One region of the Stenotrophomonas sp. 80084_Sma genome, then DNA from elsewhere that is predicted to be linked to it. Evidence: riboswitches for the same ligand, from Rfam matches in the RefSeq annotation. Region 1 holds a riboswitch; the other holds the start of a gene.
What was found. Region 1 has a riboswitch for thiamine pyrophosphate ahead of thiC (phosphomethylpyrimidine synthase ThiC). Riboswitches for the same ligand answer to the same signal wherever they lie in the genome.
Positions count from the first base shown of each region.

Region 1 (11,339 bases):
GGTGATAGACCTCGGCGCCGGCCGCGCGAAACTCTTCCGACTTCTCCTTCATGCCGGCCTCGGCGTAGTCGCGCACGTCCTGGGTGATCTTCATCGAGCAGAAGTGCGGGCCGCACATCGAGCAGAAGTGCGCCAGCTTGTGCGCATCCTTCGGCAGCGTCTCATCATGGAATTCCTTGGCCTTCTCCGGGTCCAGCCCGAGATGGAACTGGTCTTCCCAGCGGAACTCGAAGCGTGCCTTGCTCAGCGCGTTGTCGCGCACCTGTGCGCCGGGGTGTCCCTTGGCCAGGTCGGCCGCATGCGCGGCGATGCGGTAGGCCATGATGCCGTCGCGTACGTCCTGGCGGTTGGGCAGGCCGAGGTGCTCCTTCGGCGTCACGTAGCACAGCATCGCCGTACCGAACCAACCGATCATCGCCGCACCGATCGCGCTGGTGATGTGGTCGTAGCCCGGTGCGATGTCGGTGGTCAGCGGCCCCAGCGTATAGAACGGCGCTTCGCCGCATTCGCGCAGCTGCTTGTCCATGTTCTCCTTGATCAGCTGCATCGGCACGTGGCCGGGGCCTTCGATCATGGTCTGCACGTCGTGCTTCCAGGCGATCTTCGTCAGTTCGCCCAGCGTCTCCAGCTCACCGAACTGCGCAGCGTCGTTGGCATCGGCGATGCAGCCCGGGCGCAGGCCGTCACCCAGCGAGAAGGTCACGTCATAGGCCTTCATGATTTCGCAGATGTCTTCGAAATGCGTGTAGAGGAAGTTCTCCTTGTGGTGTGCCAGGCACCACTTGGCCATGATCGAGCCACCGCGGCTGACGATGCCGGTGACCCGCTTGGCGGTGAGCGGAACATAGCGCAGCAGCACGCCAGCGTGGATGGTGAAGTAATCCACGCCCTGCTCGGCCTGTTCGATCAGCGTGTCACGGAAAATTTCCCAGGTGAGCGCCTCGGCGCGGCCGTCGACCTTCTCCAGCGCCTGGTAGATCGGCACGGTACCGATCGCCACCGGCGAGTTGCGGATGATCCACTCGCGGGTCTCATGGATGTGCTTGCCAGTGGACAGGTCCATCACCGTGTCACCGCCCCAGCGGATCGCCCACACCAGCTTCTCCACCTCCTCGGCAATGCCCGAGGAAACAGCGCTGTTGCCGATGTTGGCGTTGATCTTGGTCAGGAAATTGCGGCCGATGATCATCGGCTCGCTTTCCGGATGGTTGATGTTGTTGGGCAGCACCGCACGGCCGCGGGCGATTTCGTCGCGCACGAACTCCGGGGTGATGATCTTCTGGATCGAAGCGCCGAACGCCTCGCCCGGGTGCTGCTGCAGCAGCCCGGCATCGCGGATCGCGTCCAGCCGCTGGTTCTCGCGGATGGCGACGAATTCCATTTCCGGCGTGATGATGCCGCGGCGCGCGTAGTGCATCTGGGTGACGTTGGCACCTGCACGCGCACGGCGAGGCAGGCTGCGCGCGGGGAAGCGCACCGCATCGAGCTTCGGGTCATGCTCGCGATCGCGACCGAACGAAGAGCTCAGTCCTTCCAGCCGCTCGGTATCACCGCGTTCTTCCACCCAGCCGCGACGCAGTGCCGGCAAACCAGCGGACAGATCGATGCGCACCTCCGGATCGGTGTACGGGCCCGACGTGTCGTAAACGGTCACCGGTGCATTCTCTTCGCCGCCGAACAAGGTCGGCGTGCGGGTCAGCGCGATCTCGCGCATCGGCACCTGCAGATCCGGGCGTGAACCGGGCACGTGGATCTTGCGCGAGCCGGGAATGGGCCGGGTCACGGATTCGGAGAGTTGCTGGGCCTGTTGCTGCAGGGCGGAGAGCTGTGCGTTCATCGGGCATCGTCCAGGAAGGTCAGGGACGAAGCGGCGGCGCACTGCTGCCGCGCCCGGACGGTCCTTGGGCGGAGTCCGGGCATGGCTGCACTACAAAGCTTCCCTACGCCGGTATGAGCCGGATCAGGTTCCAAGGGACTGTCTCAACCGTGGCCACATGGCCGCGGTACCCCCGCTTCTTGGTGTGCATTAGAGCATAGAACGCACTGCAGCTCCTGGCTGTTCCATCCACGCACGGCGTGGATCCGCTGTTTCTGTATTAACAGAACCGTGACATCGCATTCAGTAACGTGCACACGCATCGTGCCGCTGCGGCCGGTGTTTCCCCGCCGCCTTCGCGGCCCCTGCCCGGTCTGTGCTGCATGTCGCCGGCCCCTCGCAGCAAGCTCTGCTCGCTCCCCTCAATCCCTTGATCGGAGAAGCTCCTTCATGGTGTTTCGCGTTTCCATCGCACTGGTTCTGCTTCTGGTGCTGCTTGCCGGTGTTGCACCCGGCCCCTTCAATACCGTGGTGCAGTCGGTACTGGCCGATGTCATCCGCAGTGTCGGCTGGCTCTATCTTCTGGTCGTGTTCCTGGCACTGACGTTCCTGATGTATCTGGCATTCGGTCGCTTCGGCAACCTGCGCATCGGCGGTGAAGATGCCGAGCCGGAGTTCTCGCGCGCCAGCTGGATGTCGATGCTGTTCGCCGCCGGCATGGGCATCGGCCTGGTGTTCTGGGGCGCCGCCGAGCCGATTTCCCACTTCACCAAGCCTCCGGAAGGCCTCGCACCGCAGAGCATGGACGCGGCGCGGGCTTCGATGCGCTATGCATTCTTCCACTGGGGCCTGCACCCGTGGGCGATCTACGCGCTGATCGGCCTGGCCATGGCCTGGTTCCAGTTCAACCGCAATGGCCGTGGACTGGTCAGTGACATGCTGCAACCGATCATCGGCCGGCACCATCGCGGCTGGATCGGACGCGTGGTCAACATCGCCGCGGTTGTTGCCACTGCCATTGGCGTGGCCACCACGCTGGGCTTCGGCACCATCCAGATCGCTGCCGGCATGGAACGCGTGTTCGGCCTGCACGCGGGTGTGCCACTGCAGCTGACCATCATCGCCATCGCGTTCGTGCTGTACATGGCCTCCACCGCCAGCGGTGTCGAGCGCGGGGTGAAGTGGCTGTCCAACTTCAACCTTGCGCTGGCCGCGCTTCTTGCGGCCACCGTACTGGTGCTGGGTCCGACCGGATTCATCTTCGATACGTTCACCACCACACTGGGGTCGTACCTCAACCAGCTGGTGACGATGAGCCTGCGCATGTCGCCGTTCTCGGGCAGCACATGGGTGGCGGACTGGACCATCTTCTACTGGGCGTGGTGGATTTCCTGGGCCCCGTTCGTCGGCTCGTTCATCGCGCGCATCTCGCGTGGGCGCAGCGTCCGCGAGTTCGTCATCGGCGTCGTGCTGGCACCCACGGTGCTGGGCTTCTTCTGGTTCGCGGTGTTTGGTGGTACTGCGCTGTGGGCGCAGATCTTCGGCCACGCCGACCTGGTGCAGGCGCTGGGCAATGGCTATGAAACGGTGCTGTTCACCCTGTTTGACAGCATGCCGCTGCCCTTGCTGCTTTCCTGCATCGCACTGGTGCTGCTGATGATCTTCTTCGTGACATCAGCCGATTCGGCGGTGCTGGTACTGGCCAGCATGTCCACTGACGAGGCAGGCGATCCGCCGTTGAAGCGCAAGCTGGCCTGGGGCATCGCGGTGGCGCTGATTGCAGCGGCGTTGCTGCTGGCCGGTGGCCTGGATGCACTGCAGGGCATGATCACGATTGCGGCGTTGCCATTCGCGCTGCTGATGGTGCTGGTGATGGTGTCGCTGTACCGGGTGCTGGACCAGGAGTACACGCGCGAGCGGCGGCAGGCGCAGCGCCAGCGGCACATGATCGATGCGTGGATCGCGCGCGAGATGGCGGCGCAGGAGGAGACCCAGGCGGAGGCGGCGCGCGCGCACGATCAGGATTGAGTGGGTTTTGCAGCCTGCGGCTGCACCGCTCTTTCAAGCAAGTGCAAATTCAAAAGCCAGGGCAGCTCTGGGTTTCTGCTGGTTGGGCGGGGCGGTGTGGGTAGGCAGGACACGCCGTAAACCCGTCCATGAAGTGACCCCCGAGACTTGGACGGGGTCAGGCGGCCGATTGGGCCTGCTCCCGGTACTTTATCGGGCTCAGACCTTTCAGTTTCAGTTTGATGCGCTCTTCGTTGTAGTACTGGATGTATTCCACCAGCCCAGCCTCCAGACTCTCGAGGCTGTCAAAGCTGTTCAGGTAGAAGAACTCCGACTTCAGCGTTCCAAAGAAGCTCTCCATCGCCGCATTGTCCAGGCAGTTGCCGCGCCGGGACATGCTTTGCTTCAACGAGTGCTTTTCCAGCATATGCCGGTAGTTTTCATGCTGGTACTGCCAGCCCTGGTCGGAGTGGATCATCGGGCGCTCATCCGGGGAAAGCTTCTTGATGGCCTCCTCCAGCATTTGACCCACCAGATCAAATACGGGCCGACGCTTGATCTGATAAGCCACGATTTCGCCGTTGTAGAGGTCCATGATCGGCGACAGGTACAGCTTCATGCCCTGCACCTTGAACTCGGTCACGTCAGTCACCCACTTCTGGTTGGGCCGCTCGGCATGGAACTGGCGATTGAGGTCATTGCCAACCACAACATTGGCCGCCCCCTTGAAGGCCTGGTAGCGCTTCACACGCACCCGCGATTTCAGTCCCATCTCCCCCATCAGGCGCTGAACCCGCTTGTGATTGGTCCGATGACCCTGATTGGCTAATTCCAGCGTCACCGTGCGATAGCCATAGCGCCCTTGGCTTTGATCGTAGATTGCACGGATGCGCTCGCACAGGGCTGCCTCATCCTGATCCGGATGGGCCAGGACATGGTTCTGGTAATAGAACGTACTGCGTGACAGCTCAGCTGCTTCGAGCAGAAGCGACAGCGTATGAACCTGCCTCAATCCTTGGACGGCTTGCGCTTTGCGTCCTGCGCCGCCTGCTCTTCCCGGATCAAGGCATCGAGTTTTTTTAGGTAGTCGGTCTCCGCACGCAGATAGGCGACTTCCTTGAGCAGCTCATCGCGGCTCATATCCTCAGGTGGCTTGGACGAACGGGTCTTTTTCATCGGCTTTCGGGGCGGCGGCGGAGGGGGTGCCAACGCTTGGGCACCGCCTTGAGCATACAGGCGCCGCCATCGCCCCACCGCGCCGGCATCGCCAATTTGAAAGTAGGTGGTGGCCTCCCGCCCGGACAAGCCGTCCTGGCTCATCTTCTCCAGGACAGCCAGTTTGAACGGGAGGTCATAGGACCGGGCCTGGCGATGAAATCCCCGCCTACCATGCAGCCGATAGGTCGCCACCCAGCGCCTGACCGTGGAGAACTCCAGGCCGTGGCGACGGGCAATGGCTTTGACCGATGTGGAGGTCTTGCAGGCCTCTTTGGCGACCTGCAGTTTGAAACGCGCGTCGTATTTGTTCATGTATCCCTCGGGGTTGGATCTGGTGTCCAACTCCCGGGGGTCACTTCACCCTGGGGGCTCGATGGCGCCATCCATGGCGCCAACGGTCCTGCCTACCCACACCGCCCCACCCCCGACAGGTTACGTGTGACGGTTGGTCCATCCACGCCATGCGTGGATGAGGTGTATCGGAAAACAAGAAGGGGTCGGATCCGTTTTCCTGTGGAAAACGGATCCGACCCCAACCCACAGCACGCGGCTGTTGCCGTTGCCTTTGTTCTTGATCTTCTTTTTTCTTTTCCTGCGGTGATGGCCACGGAAACTGTCAGGGGCCGGGCGGGTGGGCTGGGCGGGGGTGTCCGCGGCATGGATGCCGCGGCCAAGCCTCCAGGGACGGATTCACGGCGTCCCCCGACCAGCCCACCCGCCCGGCCCAATCACATGATCCCGCTTCCACGAACCATCACCGCGGAGGGGGCTGCGCCCGGTGGCCGGGAAACCTCAATACCCCGCCGCCTGCCCATCCTTTCGACTCTCAGACGCACCGTAGTAAACGCCGGATTCCGGATCACGCATGATCGCCTGATACCCACCATACGGACCGTCGGCGAACACGATGCGATGCCCCTTGCGCATCAACGCACGCACCGTTTCATACGGGAAGCCGGTTTCCAGATTCACTTCACCACCGTCGGTCATCGCCGTGGCCTGACCTGTCGGTTCAGTCGAGCCCTCGTGCTGGATGCGCGGCGCATCACCGGCTTCCTGCAGGTTCATCCCGAAATCCACCAGGTTCATCACGATCTGCGCGTGGCCCTGCGGCTGCATCGCGCCGCCCATCACGCCGAAGCTGGCATACGGCTTGCCGCCCTTGGTGATGAACGCCGGGATGATGGTCTGGAATGGACGCTTGCCCGGCGCGTAGCCGTTGGGATGGTTCTTCTGCAGCACGAACATCTCGCCACGGTCCTGCAGAATGAAACCCAGACCGGGCGGTGCCATGCCGCTGCCCATGCCACGGTAGTTGGACTGGATCAGCGACACCATCATGCCGTCGGCGTCGGCCACGGTCATGTAGATCGTGTCGCCCTCCTCCAGCTGCTTCGGCGTGCCCGGCTGCACTTCCTTCAGCGCCTTGTCCATCGAGATCAGCGCGCGGCGCTGTGCGGCGTAGTCCTTGGAAATCAGCTTCTGCACCGGCGCCGGCTGGAACGCCATGTCGGCATAGAAGCGCGCGCGGTCGGCGAAGGCCAGCTTCTTCGCTTCCACGAACAGGTGCACATGCTCGGGTGAACCGAAGGGAATCTTCGAGAAGTCGTAGCCTTCCAGCACGTTGAGGATCTGCAGCGCGGCAATGCCCTGGCTGTTCGGCGGCAGCTCCCACACGTCGTAGCCACGGTAGTTGCTGCTGACCGGTTCGACCCACTCACCGTGGTGGTCAGCCATGTCCTGGTAGCTCAGGTAGCCACCGTTGGCCTTGAAATAGTCGCCGATGGTGCGGGCGATATCGCCCTTGTAGAAGGCATCACGGCCGCCGTCGGCGATCTTCTGCAGCGTACTGGCCAGATTCGGGCTCTTCCACATCTCACCCTTGCGCGGGGCGTGGCCGTTGATCGTGAACTGTTCCTTGAAGCCCGGGTACTGCGACAGCTTGGGCACCGAGCGGTCCCAGTAATAGGCGATCACCTCGGCCACCGGGTGACCCTCGCGGGCGTAACGGATGGCCGGTGCCAGGTTGTCCGCCATCGGCTTGCGGCCGAAGCGGTCGTGCAGTGCGAACCAGCCGTCGACAGCGCCCGGTACCGACACCGGCAGTGGACCGGTGGCCGGGATGTCCTTCAGGCCACGGCGCTGGAACTCGGCCAGGGTGAGCGACTTCGGCGAGCGGCCCGAGCCGTTGTAGCCGTAGAGCTTCTGCGTCTTCGGGTCCCAGACGATGGCGAACAGGTCGCCGCCGATGCCGTTGCCGGTGGGCTCCATCAGGCCGAGCGCGGCGTTGGCGGCAATCGCCGCGTCCACCGCCGAGCCACCGCCCTTCATCACGTCCAGCGCGATCTGGGTGGCCAGCGGCTGTGAAGTGGCAGCCATCGCATGCGGGGCGATCACCTCCGAACGCGTGGCAAAGGTGTGGCCGGTGATGCGGTCGGCGGCAGAAGACAGTGCGGGCACAGCGGCCAGTAGAGCAGCGGCCAGCAGGGAACGGGCAAGGCGTCGGGACACGGTCGGGTTCCGATGGAAGGGTGGTCCCTCGATCTTCGCCGCTGCGGCCTTCACGCGGTATCGGGCAGAGGTCATGGACGTTGATCCTGGGATGGGGTGCGGAAGCTCCGCACCCGCCAAGGCGAAAATCCGCCGGATTCCGCGCAAAAGCCGGCCTGAAAGGAGTGAATTGGGGTTCACCGAAACACTTTCAGCGGCAACCATCCTTGTGCCGCAAGCGATTGCGCTGGATGCACCGGAAACCGATGGAAAATCCGTTGCGAGGGTTGACAGCGCCGAAACGGCTGTGTTTCTCTCGATCACATGTTGCATCACAACACGCCACCGCGAACCCACATCGAAGCCGCCGATATCGGCGCCGCTTCGCTGCGTTCGATTCTTGTGCTCGTACTTATTACCCAACCAACAGGTGCGGGACGAGCCAGCGTGTAAGCAACAAACACACCGGAACTCTTCAAAAACCCGCACCCGCCCCGGTGCGGGTTTTTTCATTTCAGGACCTGGTTTCAGACGCAACCACCATGCACAACGCCGATCGCACAACCCGGACCTGCACCACCGCGACGCCTCGTGGTGGCTGTGCCTGTGCAACGCGCGGCGCCTCCTCCACCGCTTTCCCCTGACCGGCCGGCACGTCACCTCGACGACCGGCCGTTCTTTTTTCTTCCCACCGCAAGGAACCTCCCCCATGAGCACCAACGACCTGCCCCAGACCAAGATCGCCGTCATCGGCTACGGCAGCCAGGGCCGCGCCCACGCGCTGAACCTGCGTGAATCCGGCTTCGATGTGGTGGTAGGCCTGCGTCCGGGCGGCCCGACCGAAGCCAAGGCGCAGGCCGATGGCTTCACCGTGATCGCGCCCGCTGAAGCGGTGAAAGACGCCGACCTGGTCGCCGTGCTGACCCCGGACATGGTGCAGAAGAAGCTCTACAACGACGTGCTGGTGCCGAACATGAAGCAGGGCGCCTGCCTGCTGTTCGCGCATGGCCTGAACGTGCACTACGGCATGATCGAGCCGCGCGCCGACCTGGACGTGGTGCTGGTTGCGCCGAAGGGCCCGGGTGCGCTGGTGCGTCGTGAGTATGAGATCGGGCGCGGCGTACCGTGCATCTGGGCGGTCTACCAGGATGTCAGCGGCAAGGCTGCGCAGCACGCGCAGGCCTATGCGGCCGGCCTCGGCGGCGCTCGCGCCAACCTGATCCAGACCACCTTCAAGGAAGAGACCGAGACCGATCTGTTCGGCGAGCAGGCGGTGCTGTGCGGCGGTGCCTCGGCACTGGTGCAGGCCGGTTTCGAAACCCTGGTCGAAGCCGGTTACCAGCCGGAGATCGCCTATTACGAAGTGCTGCACGAACTGAAGCTGATCGTGGACCTGTTCTACGAAGGCGGCATCTCGCGCATGCTGGAGTTCATCTCCGAGACCGCGCAGTACGGCGACTACGTCAGCGGCCCGCGGGTGATCGACGCCGGCACCAAGGCGCGCATGAAGGAAGTGCTGAAGGACATCCAGGACGGCACCTTCACCAAGAACTGGGTGGCCGAGTACGAAGCGGGCCTGCCGAACTACAACAGGTTCAAGCAGGCCGACCTGGAGCACCCGATCGAGAAGGTAGGCAAGGAACTGCGCGCCAAGATGGTCTGGTTGCAAGGACAGGCCGCGTAACCGCGCGGCCCTCCCCCACCCGCTTTGCAAGGTTCCCCCATGAACTCTTCGACACATCGCAGCGCGCCGCCCAACGGCGCGCGCTGGCTGACCCAGGCGCTGGAGGCCGAAGGCGTCCGCACGCTGTTCGGCTATCCCGGTGGCACCATCATGCCGTTCTACGACGCGCTGGTGGATTCGTCGCTGAAGCACATCCTGGTACGCCATGAGCAGGGCGCGGCGCTGGCCGCCAACGGTTTTGCCCGCGCCAGCAACCAGGTGGGTGTCTGCGTGGCCACCTCCGGCCCGGGCGCCTCCAACCTGGTCACCGGCATTGCCGATGCGATGCTGGATTCGGTACCGATGGTCTGCATCACCGGTCAGGTCGGCACGCCGCTGCTGGGCACCGACGCCTTCCAGGAACTGGATGTGTTCGGCCTGACGATGCCGATCGTCAAGCACAGCTGGCTGGTGCGCAGCGTCGATGACCTGCCGCGCGTGGTGGCCGATGCGTTCCGCATTGCCCGTGAGGGTCGCCCAGGCCCGGTGCTGATCGACCTGCCCAAGGATGTGCAGCTGGCCGATGCCAGCCATCTGCCGGCGCATGTGCCCAGCAGCGTCGAACCGCCGCCGGCGCCGGCCGAGGCCGCCATCGCCGAGGCCATCGCCGCGCTGGCGGCGGCCGAGAAGCCGGTGGTCTACGCAGGTGGTGGCATCGCCCTGGGCGATGCCGTGCAGGACCTGCGCGACTTCGTCGAGGCCAGTGCCATCCCCACCGTAATGACCCTGCGCGGCCTGGGTGCACTGCCGGCCCACCATCCGCAGTCGCTGGGCATGCTGGGCATGCACGGCACCCGCGCGGCCAACATGGCGGTGCAGGAAAGCGACCTGCTGCTGGTGCTGGGTGCGCGCTTCGATGACCGTGCCACCGGCAAGCTGGCCGAGTTTGCACCGTTCGCCCGCGTCGTCCACATCGACGCCGACGCCTACGAGATCTCCAAGCTGCGCAGCGCCGACGTCGCCGTGCCCGGCAACGTCGGCCATGCCATCCGCGCCCTGCGTGCGGCCTTCCCCTCCCCCAAGGCCCACCAGGACGCATGGCGCAAGCGCTGTGCACAGCATCGTGATCGTTTCGCTGCGCGTTACGACGCCCCCGGCCAGCATATCTACGCCCCGGCGCTGCTGAAGCGCCTGAGCGAGCTGGCACCGGCCGATGCAGTGATCGCCTGCGATGTCGGCCAGCACCAGATGTGGGTCGCCCAGCACTGCCGTTTCAACCACCCGCGCAATCATCTGACCAGTGGCGCGCTGGGCACCATGGGCTTTGGCCTCCCGGCCGCGATGGGTGCGCAGTTCGCCTGCCCCGATCGCACCGTGGTGCTGGTCTCCGGCGACGGCAGCTTCATGATGAACGTGCAGGAGCTGGCCACCATCGCGCGTTGCCGCCTGCCGGTGAAGATCGTGCTGCTGGACAACAGTTCGCTGGGCATGGTGCGGCAGTGGCAGGAGCTGTTCTTCGCCGAGCGTTACAGCGAGATCGACCTGTCCGACAACCCGGACTTCGTGGCACTGGCGCAGGTGTTCGGCATCGCCGCCACCCGCATCGACAACCGCGACGACGTGGAGGGCGGCCTGGCCGCACTGCTGGCCGAACCAGGCCCGGCGCTGCTGCACGTGGCCATCGATGCACGCGCCAACGTGTGGCCGCTGGTGCCGCCGAACACCGCCAACAGCACGATGCTGGAAAGCAACCCCGCCCATGCCCGCCAGGAGACCCCCAATGCAATACCGGCTTGACCTGGTGCTGCACCCGGCCGAAGGCGCGCTGCTGCGCGTGATCGGCATGGCCGAACGCCGTGGCTTCGCGCCGCGTGCGATCAGTGGTGCGCCGGTGGCCGCCGACGATGGCCGCTGGCACCTGCAGCTGGTGGTGGATGGCCAGCGTCCGGCGGAAACGCTGTGCCGGCAGATCGAGAAGATCTACGACTGCGTGTCCGTGCAGGTCACCGCCGTGGAAGGAGCATCCGTATGAACACCCGTACCGTAGCGACCACGGTGCCGGTACGGAGGCGTCTTCTTCGCCGCCCGTGCCCGCATGCGGCGGTCTTCTGCACTGCGCTGGTGGCCCATGCCGGCCGCTGACAC
Region 1 covers NZ_CM151177.1:3,954,512-3,965,850, forward strand. Annotated here, with positions in the region: gene thiC (phosphomethylpyrimidine synthase ThiC) at 1-1,837, opposite strand, end outside; TPP riboswitch at 1,920-2,021, opposite strand; gene ACZK3W_RS18240 (BCCT family transporter) at 2,267-3,844, shown strand; one part of gene ACZK3W_RS18245 (IS3-like element ISStma2 family transposase) at 4,002-4,906, opposite strand; one part of gene ACZK3W_RS18245 (IS3-like element ISStma2 family transposase) at 4,906-5,353, opposite strand; gene ggt (gamma-glutamyltransferase) at 5,834-7,627, opposite strand; gene ilvC (ketol-acid reductoisomerase) at 8,241-9,215, shown strand; gene ilvG (acetolactate synthase 2 catalytic subunit) at 9,255-10,991, shown strand; gene ACZK3W_RS18265 (ACT domain-containing protein) at 10,975-11,226, shown strand; gene ACZK3W_RS18270 (threonine dehydratase) at 11,323-11,339, shown strand, end outside.

Region 2 (11,339 bases), 990 kb from region 1:
TTCCAGCAATGGCCGCAGCGGCTGCGGCACCGGTTCCAGGCGCAGCGCGCCGGCCTCAAGCCGCGAGTAGTCAAGAATATCGTCGAGGATCTGCCGCAGCATCTGCGCCGAATCCTCGATCACCCCTAGGATGCGCTGCTGCTCGGCATCCAGCGGCGAATGCGCCAGCACTTCCAGCATGCCCAGCACGCCACTCATCGGCGTTCGGATTTCATGGCTCATGGTCGCCAGGAAACGCGACTTCGCCTCCGCCGCCTGTTCGGCGTCAGCCTTGGCCGCAGTGAGGGCCTCGGCCTGTGCACGCGCCTCGCTGACATCCACCCAGTATCCACTCCAGGTGACCACGCCCGCTTCCGCCGCATAGGGATGGGCCTGGCTGCGCACCCAGCGCGCGCCGGTGCCTTCAGGTCGCAGCCGGAACTCGAGAACAAGCGGTGCGAACTGGCGCGCCGCCTGCTCGACCGCATGCAGGATGTGCTCGCGGTCGTCTTCCTCGATGCGCTCCAGCAGGCACATTGCATCCTGTTCGGCCTGCTGCCGGCTGATCCCGAACAACGCCTGCAGGTCACCGGCAATGAACGGGAAGCTGAGGGTTCCGTCTGCCGCGCGGCGAGCCTGATAGACCACGGCGGGCAGGTTGTCGGTGACTTCGGCCAGGCGCTGTTCCAGGTGACGCCGTCCGGCCACCTCGCGGCGCAGCCGCCAATGCCCGATGGCGTGCACCAGCAGCGCGGTGAGCAGCACCAGCAGCAGCGGCACGCCCCAGCGCATCGCGCTGTTCCAGTCCAGGCCGTTGCGGTACTCGACGGCCAGCCAGTCCCCGCGCAGGGCCTCGCGCTTGCGCGGCGTCATCTGCAGCAGCAGGCGGTCGAAGGTGGTGGCCAGGGCGGCATGGCGACGCTCAACCGCCAGCACCAGCTGATCGTTGAAACCTGCCGGTGCCGCCACCTGCAGGCGCCCCGGGAAGCGGTTGCGCAGCAGATGGTCAACCAGTGCCAGGTTGCCTACGTAGGCATCGGCGTCGCCATTGATCAGGCGCTGCAGGGCCTGTTCCGCGCTGCGTGCCGCGATGATCCGCGCCTGCGGCGCCTGCTGCAGCACATAGCCACGCACGCGTTCCGGATCGGACAGCAGCACCCGTTTGCCCTGCAGGTCGGACAGGCCCAGCAACGCCGGGCTGTCACGCCGGCTGACGATCACGTTCGGCACGCTGATGAAGGGCTGGCTGAACACCCAGTCCGGGCCCAGGTAGCGAGAATCGGCAGGAATGCCCATCACCGCCTGCAGCTCGCCGCGACGCGCCTTCTCGCGCACCTCGTACCAGTCATGGCTGTTTTCCACCTGCAGGTTGGCGCCAGCCTGCAGCAGGCGCCGCAGGTATTCGCTGGCCAGGCCACTGGGGTTGCCATCCTGGTCCGCGAACGACAGCGGCGCCGCGTTCGGCGCGAAGCCGATCTTCAACGGCTGCTCCAATACCCGTTTCTCGGCCTGGCTCAACGCCAGCTGTGCCGATGCCGACCACTGCGGAGGTGGCAGCCAGCGCTGCACCAGCGCATCGCGCTGGGCCTGGCTGGTCGCAGCCAGTGCCAGGTCCAATGCTTCGGCCAACGGCTGCTTGCTGTTGGGAACACCGAAGTGCAGCCGTTCGGGCGGCAGATCGCTGGGGCGCAGCAGCACGACCCCCTGCAGGTCCTCGCGTGCGATCAGTTCGGTGGCCACGTAGGCATTGCCGATGTAAACGTCTGCCTTGTCGTCTCTGACCATCTCCAGCGCCGCCAACGAGCTGTTTGCGACAAGCTGTCGTGCCCGGGGAAAGCGCGCCCGCACCTGCGGGCCGGTCAGGAAGTCCTGCTCGATCACCACCCGCAGTCCATCCAGGTCGGGGATGTCGGAGGCACGCAGGTCATCCGGGCGTCCCACCAGGGCCAGCGGTGCCTCGCCATAGGCGGCGGTATAGACCATGCAGCGGGTGCGGTCGGCACTGAGACCGACATTCATCACTACATCGATCTCGCCACGACATGCCGCATCCAGCACGGATGTCCAGTCGGGATAGCGCCGTGCCTCCACCTTCACGCCCAGCTGACGGGCGAGAAGCGACAGATAATCCGGGCCCAGGCCGACCTGCTGGCCATCACGGAGGGACTCGAACGGCGGCCAGCCACTGTCATACTGGCCCACGACGATGCTCGGATGCGCGGCAAGGTACTCGCGCTGCAGCGGGCTGAGCGGCAAAAGCCCAGGCACCGCCTGTGCCAGCGCCGCAGGCAGCACCAGCACGGCCAGCAGCAGGACCAGCCCGCGAACAGCCCAGCTACGCATCGGCGTTGATCTCCTAGAATCTGCCAGGAACCGCGATGGTCGCGGTCCGGCGTGCCCGGTGGCCATACTAGAGCATGAGCTTGCGCATCATCATCGCAGACGACCACCCGGTGGTCCGTATCGGTACCCGTGCCGTCATCGAATCGAGCGGGGTGGGCCGCGTGGTCGGCGAAGCCGACAGCGCGCAGGCGCTGATGGCCCTGCTCGGCAGCCAACCCTGTGACCTGCTGGTAACCGACTACTCCATGCCGGGCAGTCCCCAGGCCGACGGCTTCGCCATGATCGGCATGATCCGCCGCCGTCATCCCGACCTGCCGGTGCTGATGCTCAGTGTCTCCAACAACCTGGCGATCCTGCGCATGGTGCTCGACAGCGGCGTGCTCGGCCTGGTCGACAAGAGTTCGTCGATGGACGAACTGCCACAGGCCATCCAGGCGGTCTACCGGGGCCAGCCCTACATCAGCCGCAGCCTGCGCGAGCGGGTCGAGGCCGCTGGCAGCTGGCGCATGCGCGAGGGCGACGGCAAGCCACTGTCGCCACGCGAGGTGGAGGTGCTGCGGCTGCTGGGCACCGGCATGACCGTGAAGGAAATCTCGCTGCAGCTGCACAAGAGCGTCAGCACCATCAGCCGGCAGAAGGGTGACGCCATGCTCAAACTGGGCCTCAAGGGCGACGCCGAGCTGTTCGATTACCTGCGCGACGGCAAGATCTGAGAGCCAGATCACACAAGAAGGTCAGCTGCCACCGCCCTCTTTGACCGGCCGCCGATCTGTGCCAAGATGGTCCGGCATGAGTTCTCAATGCGAGGTCGAAGGAATCGACCGGCTCATGTCCTCGCTCCCGTTCCTGGTGGACGTGGCGCGGTTTCCTGCCGGCCGTCTGGCCCGGCAACGCTGACCATGGAGAGGCGCATGCATCATCCCCCCAAGCTATGTTGGACCCTGCCGTTGCGGCCTCTGCGCGCATTCGCGGCGTGCCTGCTCGTCTCTCTTTCCGCTGCCGCCTGCAGCGCCGCCGATCCGGCCCCCTCGTCCTCCCAGCCCGGCGCCCCTGCGCAGGCTGCCAATGCGCCCCGACAGGATGTTGCCCCGATGCAGACCCCCACCCCCGATGCCGCCGCCACCCCGCCCGACGCGCCGACCGTGATGTATTTCACCTACCAGGTGGACGGCGATGGCGCGACCTCCTATGAGGTCCAGAACGGCAGCGTGGCGACCTTCTGGTTCGGCCACACCTTCACTCTCGATGGCACCACGTACTACACGGGTTTCTCCTGGGATACCCGCGAGCACTACGGCAAGCCGGGCGAGCAGACGCCGGCCGGTCCGGATGACCGCGCCAACCTTGCCGAGGCCACCTTCGTGCTGGCCGGCACCGACGCCAGGAAGCCATGGAAGTTCCGTGGCCAGGAATGGACCATCGGCGCACTGGGCGCGTACGACAAGGCCGACGATGTCGATACCCGGCGCAAGCCGCTTGAACATCGCACGGCCGATGGTCGCCTGCTGCTGGCGGTGCCGACCAGCAGCTTCGACCGCGGCATCAGCAGCACCGGCTATGCGCTGCTGCTGTTCAACCCCAGGCGCAGCGAAGACGACGTGGACAGCAAGGTCTGGCGCTATGTCGGTTCAGTGCGCACGGGTGAGGACAACAGCGCCGCCTGCGACGACGGCAACGTGATGCCCTGCACCGACAGCGATGGCGAACTGGTCTTCGCTGCCGACGGCAACGGCCTGCCGCGACTGACCGTGACCTTCAAGGGCACCACCATCGAAGGCCCCGGCAAGACCCGCGCACTGGGTGCCGACGACGCCGTGCACTACACCTTCGACAGCGCGACCCAGCAGTACGTCGCGCCCTGATCGCACCCGCCACGCGCGGGTTACCTGTTGACCGACATGTTCTTGACTCACGGATGAGTCCGGTTGGCGATTCGCGGCATCCGCCGCTCCATCAACCCCGAGGAAAACGTCATGGCACAGCATGACTACAGCAGAAAGGAAGTCCTGGACATCGTCGAGCAGGTCGCCAGGCAGAAGGGCATCCCCGTGGATGACTTCATGCGCTTCGCGCACATCGAGACCGGTGGCACCTTCAACGAGCGCGCCCACAACACCTCATCCGGCGCCAAGGGCCTGTTCCAGTTCGTGCCCGGCTCCGCGCGCCAGTACCACCTGACCGGCCACGAGTTCGACCCCACCCGCAACACCGAAGCGGCCGCGCAGATGTACCAGGACAACCTGGACTCGATGGCGCGCCGCAACGAGCGCACCGGCAACCCGTACCTGTCCGGGGGCAACACGCCCACCGGGCTGGACCTGTACCTGGCCCACCAGCAGGGCAGCGCCGGCTACGGCTCGGTGCAGACTGCCATTGCCACCGGCACCTTCGGTGTGGTCCGCAACAGCCACGGCGACGAGATCAACATGCGCCGCAACGTGCTGAACCAGATCGGCTCCGACGCGAAGGCGCTGACCGGCCACACCCTGGCCGAGATGCGCGGGATGAACGACGGCGACCTGGCGCGGACGTTCTCCAACTATTACATCCACAAGTACGCAGCGATCAGCATTCCGGAAAAGAACATCGAACCGCAGGCGGTAGTGCAGGGCCAGGGCCAGACCCCGGCAGCACCTGCGCAGGCCAGCGCAGCCGTGGCGGCGGGTGCAGCCACGCTGGCGGCAACCGCAACGGCAGCTGCCACACCGAAGCCAGGCATTGAACTGCAGGCCGCCTACGAGGCCGGCGTGAAGTACGACGACGTCAAGTACGCCATCAACATTCCGGGCCACGCACTGTACGTACCGGGCAAGACCGGCAAGAACGTGGAGCAGGGTTACATCGACTGTTCCGGCTGGGTCGGCACGCTGCAGAACCGGACCATGGACGAGATCAACCAGAAGGCCGGGCACGCGGTGTTCAGCAAGGCTGATCGCATCGACCTGGGCAACCTCGGTTCCGGTGGGATCGTGCGCAAGGCGTTCGACCAGTCCGGCGTGCTGCTGGACCGCGACGCGATCCTGAAGCCCGATGCGCTGAAGGAAGGCATGATCATCGGCCTGGATACGGCCAGGACCCGCCATGAGCACTGGAACGGCATCGACCACATCGTGATGGTGGTGCGCGACCCCAACACCGACAAGCTGCTGATCAGCCAGTCCACCGGCAGCAAGGGCGTGCACACCATGCCGGTCGAGGACTACCTCAAGCAGGTGAAGGACCACCCGAACTGGAAGCTGTACGCCTCCGACCCGCTGTCCAAGGCGCGCGATCTGCTGGAGAACCGCACCCAGTCGCACGAACAGACTCAGGGCAGGCCCGCGGCCGAGCACAAGGCCGCTGCCACGCCGCACGCCGAACTCTACAAGCAGGGCGCACACAGCGAGGGCGTGCGCAAGGTGCAGGAGCAGCTGGGCCACCTGGGCTACGTCGGCGCCGACGGCAAGCCGCTGGTCGAAGATGGCCGCTTCGGCCGCAACACCGACGCGGCAGTGCGCCAGCTGCAGAAGGACAACGGCCTGGTGGTCGACGGCATTGTCGGGGCGAAGACCCTGGAGGCAATCAAGGACGCACGCGAACGGCCGTTGCTGAACGACGAGCGGCACCCGCGCAATCCGTTGTTCATCCAGGCCAGCAAGGGTCTGGAACTGCTGCCGGCCGGGACCTTCAAGGACCGCCACACGCTGGAAAGCGCTGCTGCGGCTTTGACCAAGGAGGCGCATGCCGCCGGCCTGCAGCGCATCGACTCGGTGGTGCCCAGCCCGAACGGTGAGCGCCTGTTCGCCGTGCAGGGCACCATCGGCGACCCGGCCGCCATTCGCGCGGCGGTGGAGACCCGTACGGCCAGCGAGCAGAGCCTGGCACTCAGCAGCGGTGCCGTGCAGGGCGCGCCGAACGTGCTGCACCAGCAGCAGGAGACGCAGCAGGAGCAGGCCCGGCAGGCGCAGAAGGCGATGGGCGTCTAGGCCCGCGGCGCCTTGGGAGAGAAGGGAGGGCCACGTTCGCGTGGCCCTTTCCCTTTCTGCCAGCTGAGCGGCCGGGGCCGCTTTCAGCCTTGCTTCATGCCGCCTGCCGCTAGATGAATGCGCAAGCCGCACGGTGGACCAGGCAATGTTCCGGCAATGTTGGAACGCCAGCGTGGACATCACGGCAGCCGGGGCGCCCCGCGCCCTCCCTGCCCAGCGTGGCATGCACCTCACAGGAGAACGAACATGCTCAGTACTTCCGCACTCAGCTTCCGCGGTCTGGCGATGGCTCTGGCACTGGTGGCCGGTGTGGCCGTGGTCAGCGATGCCAGCGCGATGTCGAGGAAGGACAAGCGCACCCTGGTCGGCGCCGTGGTCGGTGGCGTGGCCGGCAACCTGCTCTCCAACGGTGATCCCGCTGCCACTGTCGGCGGTGCCGTGGCCGGCGGCGCGATCGGCAACCTGACCACTTCCGACCGCCGCGACCGTCGTTACTACGACAATCGCCGTTACGACAACCGCTACGATCGCCGATACGACCGTGGCTACTACCGCAGCGGCTACTACGACCGCGGTGACGACCGTCGCTGGCAGCGCGAGCGCTACTACGACAACCGCTACTACCACGACCGCGGCCGCCATCGCGGCTGGTAAGCAGCGCGGCATCCCCCATGCCGATGCACGGACGGGCGGGTCGATGACCCGCCCGTTTGCGTTGCGGGCGGCCATGGCGTTGAATGCGCACCCTTGGATGTGACTTTCCCCATTGGGGCTGCGGCATGACTTCTTCTTCCCACCGGGTGCAGGGCCTCAACAACGACGAGGTCGCTGCCGACTGGCCGCCGATCAGCACCGCAGACCTCGCGTGGCTGCGCCAGCGCTTTCCGCAGCTGGATGCGGGCAGCCAGCCGCACTGGCACAGTCCTCGACCGTTGTCGGCCGCCGCCATCGTCAATGGCACGCGCGGACCGGTGTTCATCAAGCGCCACCACCACAGCGTTCGCAGCGCCGCCTGCCTGGAAGAAGAACACCACTTCATCGCCCATCTCGCTGCCGCCGGCGTACCGGTGGTGCAGGTGCTGGCGGCAACCGATGGCCACACCGCAGTAGAGCACGGCGAATGGACCTTCGAACTGCATGCCGTGGGCGTGGGCGAGGACCTGTACCGCGATGCCGTGTCGTGGTCGTTGCTGACCGATGTCGCGCAGGCCCGCGAAGCCGGCCGCATGCTGGCCCGGCTGCACCGTGCCGCCGCCAGCTATCACGCGCCACAGCGCAGTACCCATCTGCTGGTGGCGCGCGACGATCTGATCCGCGCCGACGATCCCATCGCCGCGATCAAAGCCGAACTGCCCACACGACCGGGGCTGGCCCGCTACCTCGCGCGCATTCCATGGGAAACCCAGCTTCGCCGCGACGTGCTGCCGTGGCATGCCGGCCTGGCCGAACGCCTGCGCGACGAGCCACGGCTGTGGGCGCACAACGACTGGCATGTCTCCAACCTGCTGTGGCGCGACGGGCAGGTCAGCACCGTGCTGGATTTCGGCCTGGCTTCGCCCACCAGCGCACTGTTTGACCTCGCCACCGCGATCGAGCGCAACGCAGTGGCGTGGCTGGAACTGGAGCGCGGCATGGAGGCGGTGCGCATCGACATCGCACTGGCGTTGCTCGACGGCTACCGCGAGGTGCTGCCGCTGTCGGCGGCACGCGTGCACCTGCTGGCCGACCTGCTGCCGATGGTCCATTTCGACTTCGCACTGTCCGAAGTGGAGTACTTCGAAGGCGTCACCGGCTCGACCGCGAACGCGGATGTGGCCTGGCAGCCCTTCATGCTGGGGCACCCGGCGTGGTTCCACGGCGCGCCGGGGCAGGCACTGCTGCAGGCGCTGCACGCGGCAGCCTGAAGGGCACCGGCTCGCAAATCCGTACCATTTGTAGTGAAATGGTCACCTGAAGCGGGGGTGCCTGGATCTGCCAGGCTGAGAGAGTCCCTTGGAACCTGATCCGGTTTGCACCGGCGTAGGGAGCTTTGAGCCGCAGCCACACCCCCGTCATGGCGGTGCACCTGCGCGCCGTCGCTTCGTCTCCCTTGTTGTCCGAAGACGAACCGAATGAACCGCTGCCTGCGCCCCACCCTGCTCTCCCTCGCCCTCTGCGCCGCCTTGCCGCTGCATGCCAGCGAGGCCGACGCTGCCACCGATGCGGCTGCCACCGGCGCCGAGCGCTCGCCCACCGAACTGGCGGCAGTGCGCGTGCAGGCCGGCAAACCCAAGGCCGATACCTCGCGCGTGAACGCCTTCGGTGGTGGTTCCTGGAAGGACACGCCGGCATCGGTGAACGTGCTCGAGCGCGACTATCTCGACCGCCGGCAGGTGCGTTCGCTGTCCGAGCTGGCCAGCAACGATGCCTCGCTGGGCGATGCGTATGCGCCGGTGGGCTACTACCAGAACATCGCCATCCGCGGTTTCGCGCTGGACGCCGCCACCGGCTACCGCTTCAACGGCCTGTCCATCGCCGGCGAACAGCGCCTTGCGCTGGAGAACGTGCAGTCGGTGGAGATCCTCAAGGGTGAAGCCGGCCTGGCCGCAGGCGTGATGGCGCCCGGCGGCATCATCAACTACATCGGCAAGCGCCCGGCCGAAGTGCGCACCGCCACGCTCGGTACCGACTCGGAAGGCTCGCGCTACGTCGCCGTCGATGTCGGCCACTGGATCACCCCGCGTTTCGGCCTGCGCCTGAATGCCGCATGGGATTCCAGCAATTCCTACGTCGAGCACGCCGATGGCCGTCGCAACTTCTACTCGCTGGCCGCCGACTGGCTGATTGGCGAACGCGGCAAGCTGGAAGTGGATGCCAACTACCAGACCAGCTCGCAGCGTTCGGTGTCCGGCTACCAACTGCTGGGCGCGCGTGAGCTGCCGCACGGCGTGGATCGCGAATTCCTGCTCGGCTACCAGCCGTGGCAGCGGCCGGTGGATATCGCCAGCACCAACATCACCGCCCTGCACACCTACGACTTCAACGATGCCTGGCAGTCGCGCGTCTCGGTCGGCCACAGCCGCTCGGTGATCGATGACAACGTCGCCTTCGCCTACGGCTGCTACTACGCCACGCAATGCGCCGATGGCAGCGTACCGGGCAACTACTTCGCGCCCAATGGCGATTACGACGTGTACGACTACCGCAGCCCGGACGACACCCGCCGCAACCAGCAGGCCCGTGCCGAGCTGCGTGGCCGCTTCGAGACCGGCAGCGTCGGCCACCAGCTGACCATCGGTGCCGATTACTTCCGCCGCACCGTGGACAAGCGCCCGAGCGTCAACGAGTACGTCGGCACCAGCAACATTCACGACGCGCAGGTGCCGGTGTTCGAGCCGTCGCCGAAGATGCCAGGGCCGTCCGCACGACGCCTGGACAGCCGCCAGACCGCGTTCTTCGCGCTGGACCGGATGAGCTTCGGTGATGACTGGCAGTGGCTGGCCGGCGGCCGCTTCGTGCGCCTGGACGAGCGTGCCTACGACAAGCGTGGTACCCCGCAGCGGCACAGCCGCCTGTCGCGTTTCCTGCCGCAGACCGCCGTGGTGTGGAAGGCCACCGATCAGCTCAATGCCTATGCCAGCTATGTGCGCGGCATCTCGCTGGGCCAGGAAGCGCCATTCTGGACCAGCAATGCCGACACCTTCCTGCCATCGGTGCAGTCGCGCCAGCTGGAAGTGGGCGTGAAGTACGTGCCGGTCGAGGCGCTGACGCTGGGCGCAGCCGTGTTCCGCATCTCGCAGCCGTACCAGTACGCCAAGCCGGACAGCAGCGACGTCGGCTACACCTTCGTCGAGGAAGGCACGCAGACCCACACCGGCCTGGAGCTGACTGCCAACGGGCAGCTGACAGACGCGCTGCAGATCGTGGCCAGCGCCAGCGTGCTGCAGGCGCGCGCGCGCGACACCGGCACCCCGGCCTATGAAGGCCATCAGTTGGTGAATGTGCCAAAGGTGCGCGCCAGCGTGCACGTGGCCTATGCGCTCCCGTTCGTGCAGGGCCTGGATGTGACCGGCGGCTGGCGCTATGCCGGTGCCAACGTGGCACGCGCCGACGGTGGTGTACGCGCACCGGACTACTCGGTGTTCGATGCCGGTCTGCGCTTCCAGCATCGCCTGCACGAGCGTGCGGTGACCTGGAACCTGTCGGTGGACAACGTGTTCAACCGCTTCTACTGGCGCGATACCGGCAGCAGTGGCGGTGACTACTACCTGTTCCCCGGCGCACCGCGACAGGCCCGCCTGTCGGTGACGTTCGCACTGTGAGCGGCGTCATGCTCGAGTGGACCGCCGCGCTGTGCAGCATCCTTGGCGTATGGCTGATGGCCAAGCGCCGGCTGGTGGCGTGGCCGGTCGGCCTGCTGTCGGTGACGCTGTACGGGCTGGTCTTCGCCGAGGCCAAGCTGTATTCGGACACGCTGCTACAGGTCGCCTTCGGTGGTTTCCTGATCTATGGCTGGCTCAACTGGCGGCAGCACGCCTCCGACGAGGGCAGCGTCCGCATCGTGCCACTGGCACGCGGCAAGCTGCTGCGCGACCTGGCCATCGGCCTGTGTGGTGGCGTGGCGCTGGGTGCGGCCATGCACACCTTCACCGATGCCGCGCTGCCGTGGCTGGACGCGATGCTGACCGCGCTGAGCCTGGTGGGCCAGTGGTGGCAGGCGCGCCGCCACGTGGCCTGCTGGTGGGTGTGGATCGCGGTGGACGTGGTGTACGTGGGCGCGTACCTGTTCAAGTCGCTGCACGTGACCGCCGCGCTGTACGTGTTCTTCCTCGGCCTGGCCGTGTTCGGCCTGCGCGCATGGAGCGCAGCCGCGCGTGAACCGCAGGTGGCAACGCAGTAGCGCCACGCCATGCGTGGCCGGGGCTTACCGGTAGTCACCAACCTTGGTTGGCGCGCGTGCCGACCAAGGTCGGCATCTACCCAACACATCCACGCAGGGCCTGAATCTACTGCACCCGCAAGATCAGTAGAGCCACGCCATGCGTGGCTTGGGGCTACCGGTAGTCGCCAACC
Region 2 covers NZ_CM151177.1:155,083-166,421, reverse strand. Annotated here, with positions in the region: gene ACZK3W_RS00710 (ATP-binding protein) at 1-2,322, opposite strand, end outside; gene ACZK3W_RS00705 (response regulator) at 2,397-3,035, shown strand; gene ACZK3W_RS00700 (hypothetical protein) at 3,414-4,184, shown strand; gene ACZK3W_RS00695 (XVIPCD domain-containing protein) at 4,296-6,287, shown strand; gene ACZK3W_RS00690 (glycine zipper 2TM domain-containing protein) at 6,534-6,941, shown strand; gene ACZK3W_RS00685 (phosphotransferase enzyme family protein) at 7,067-8,191, shown strand; TPP riboswitch at 8,235-8,330, shown strand; gene ACZK3W_RS00680 (TonB-dependent receptor) at 8,399-10,588, shown strand; gene pnuC (nicotinamide riboside transporter PnuC) at 10,597-11,166, shown strand.
Region 2: it holds a riboswitch for thiamine pyrophosphate, as region 1 does, so the genes downstream of both, ACZK3W_RS00680 (TonB-dependent receptor) here and thiC (phosphomethylpyrimidine synthase ThiC) in region 1, are expected to answer to the same signal.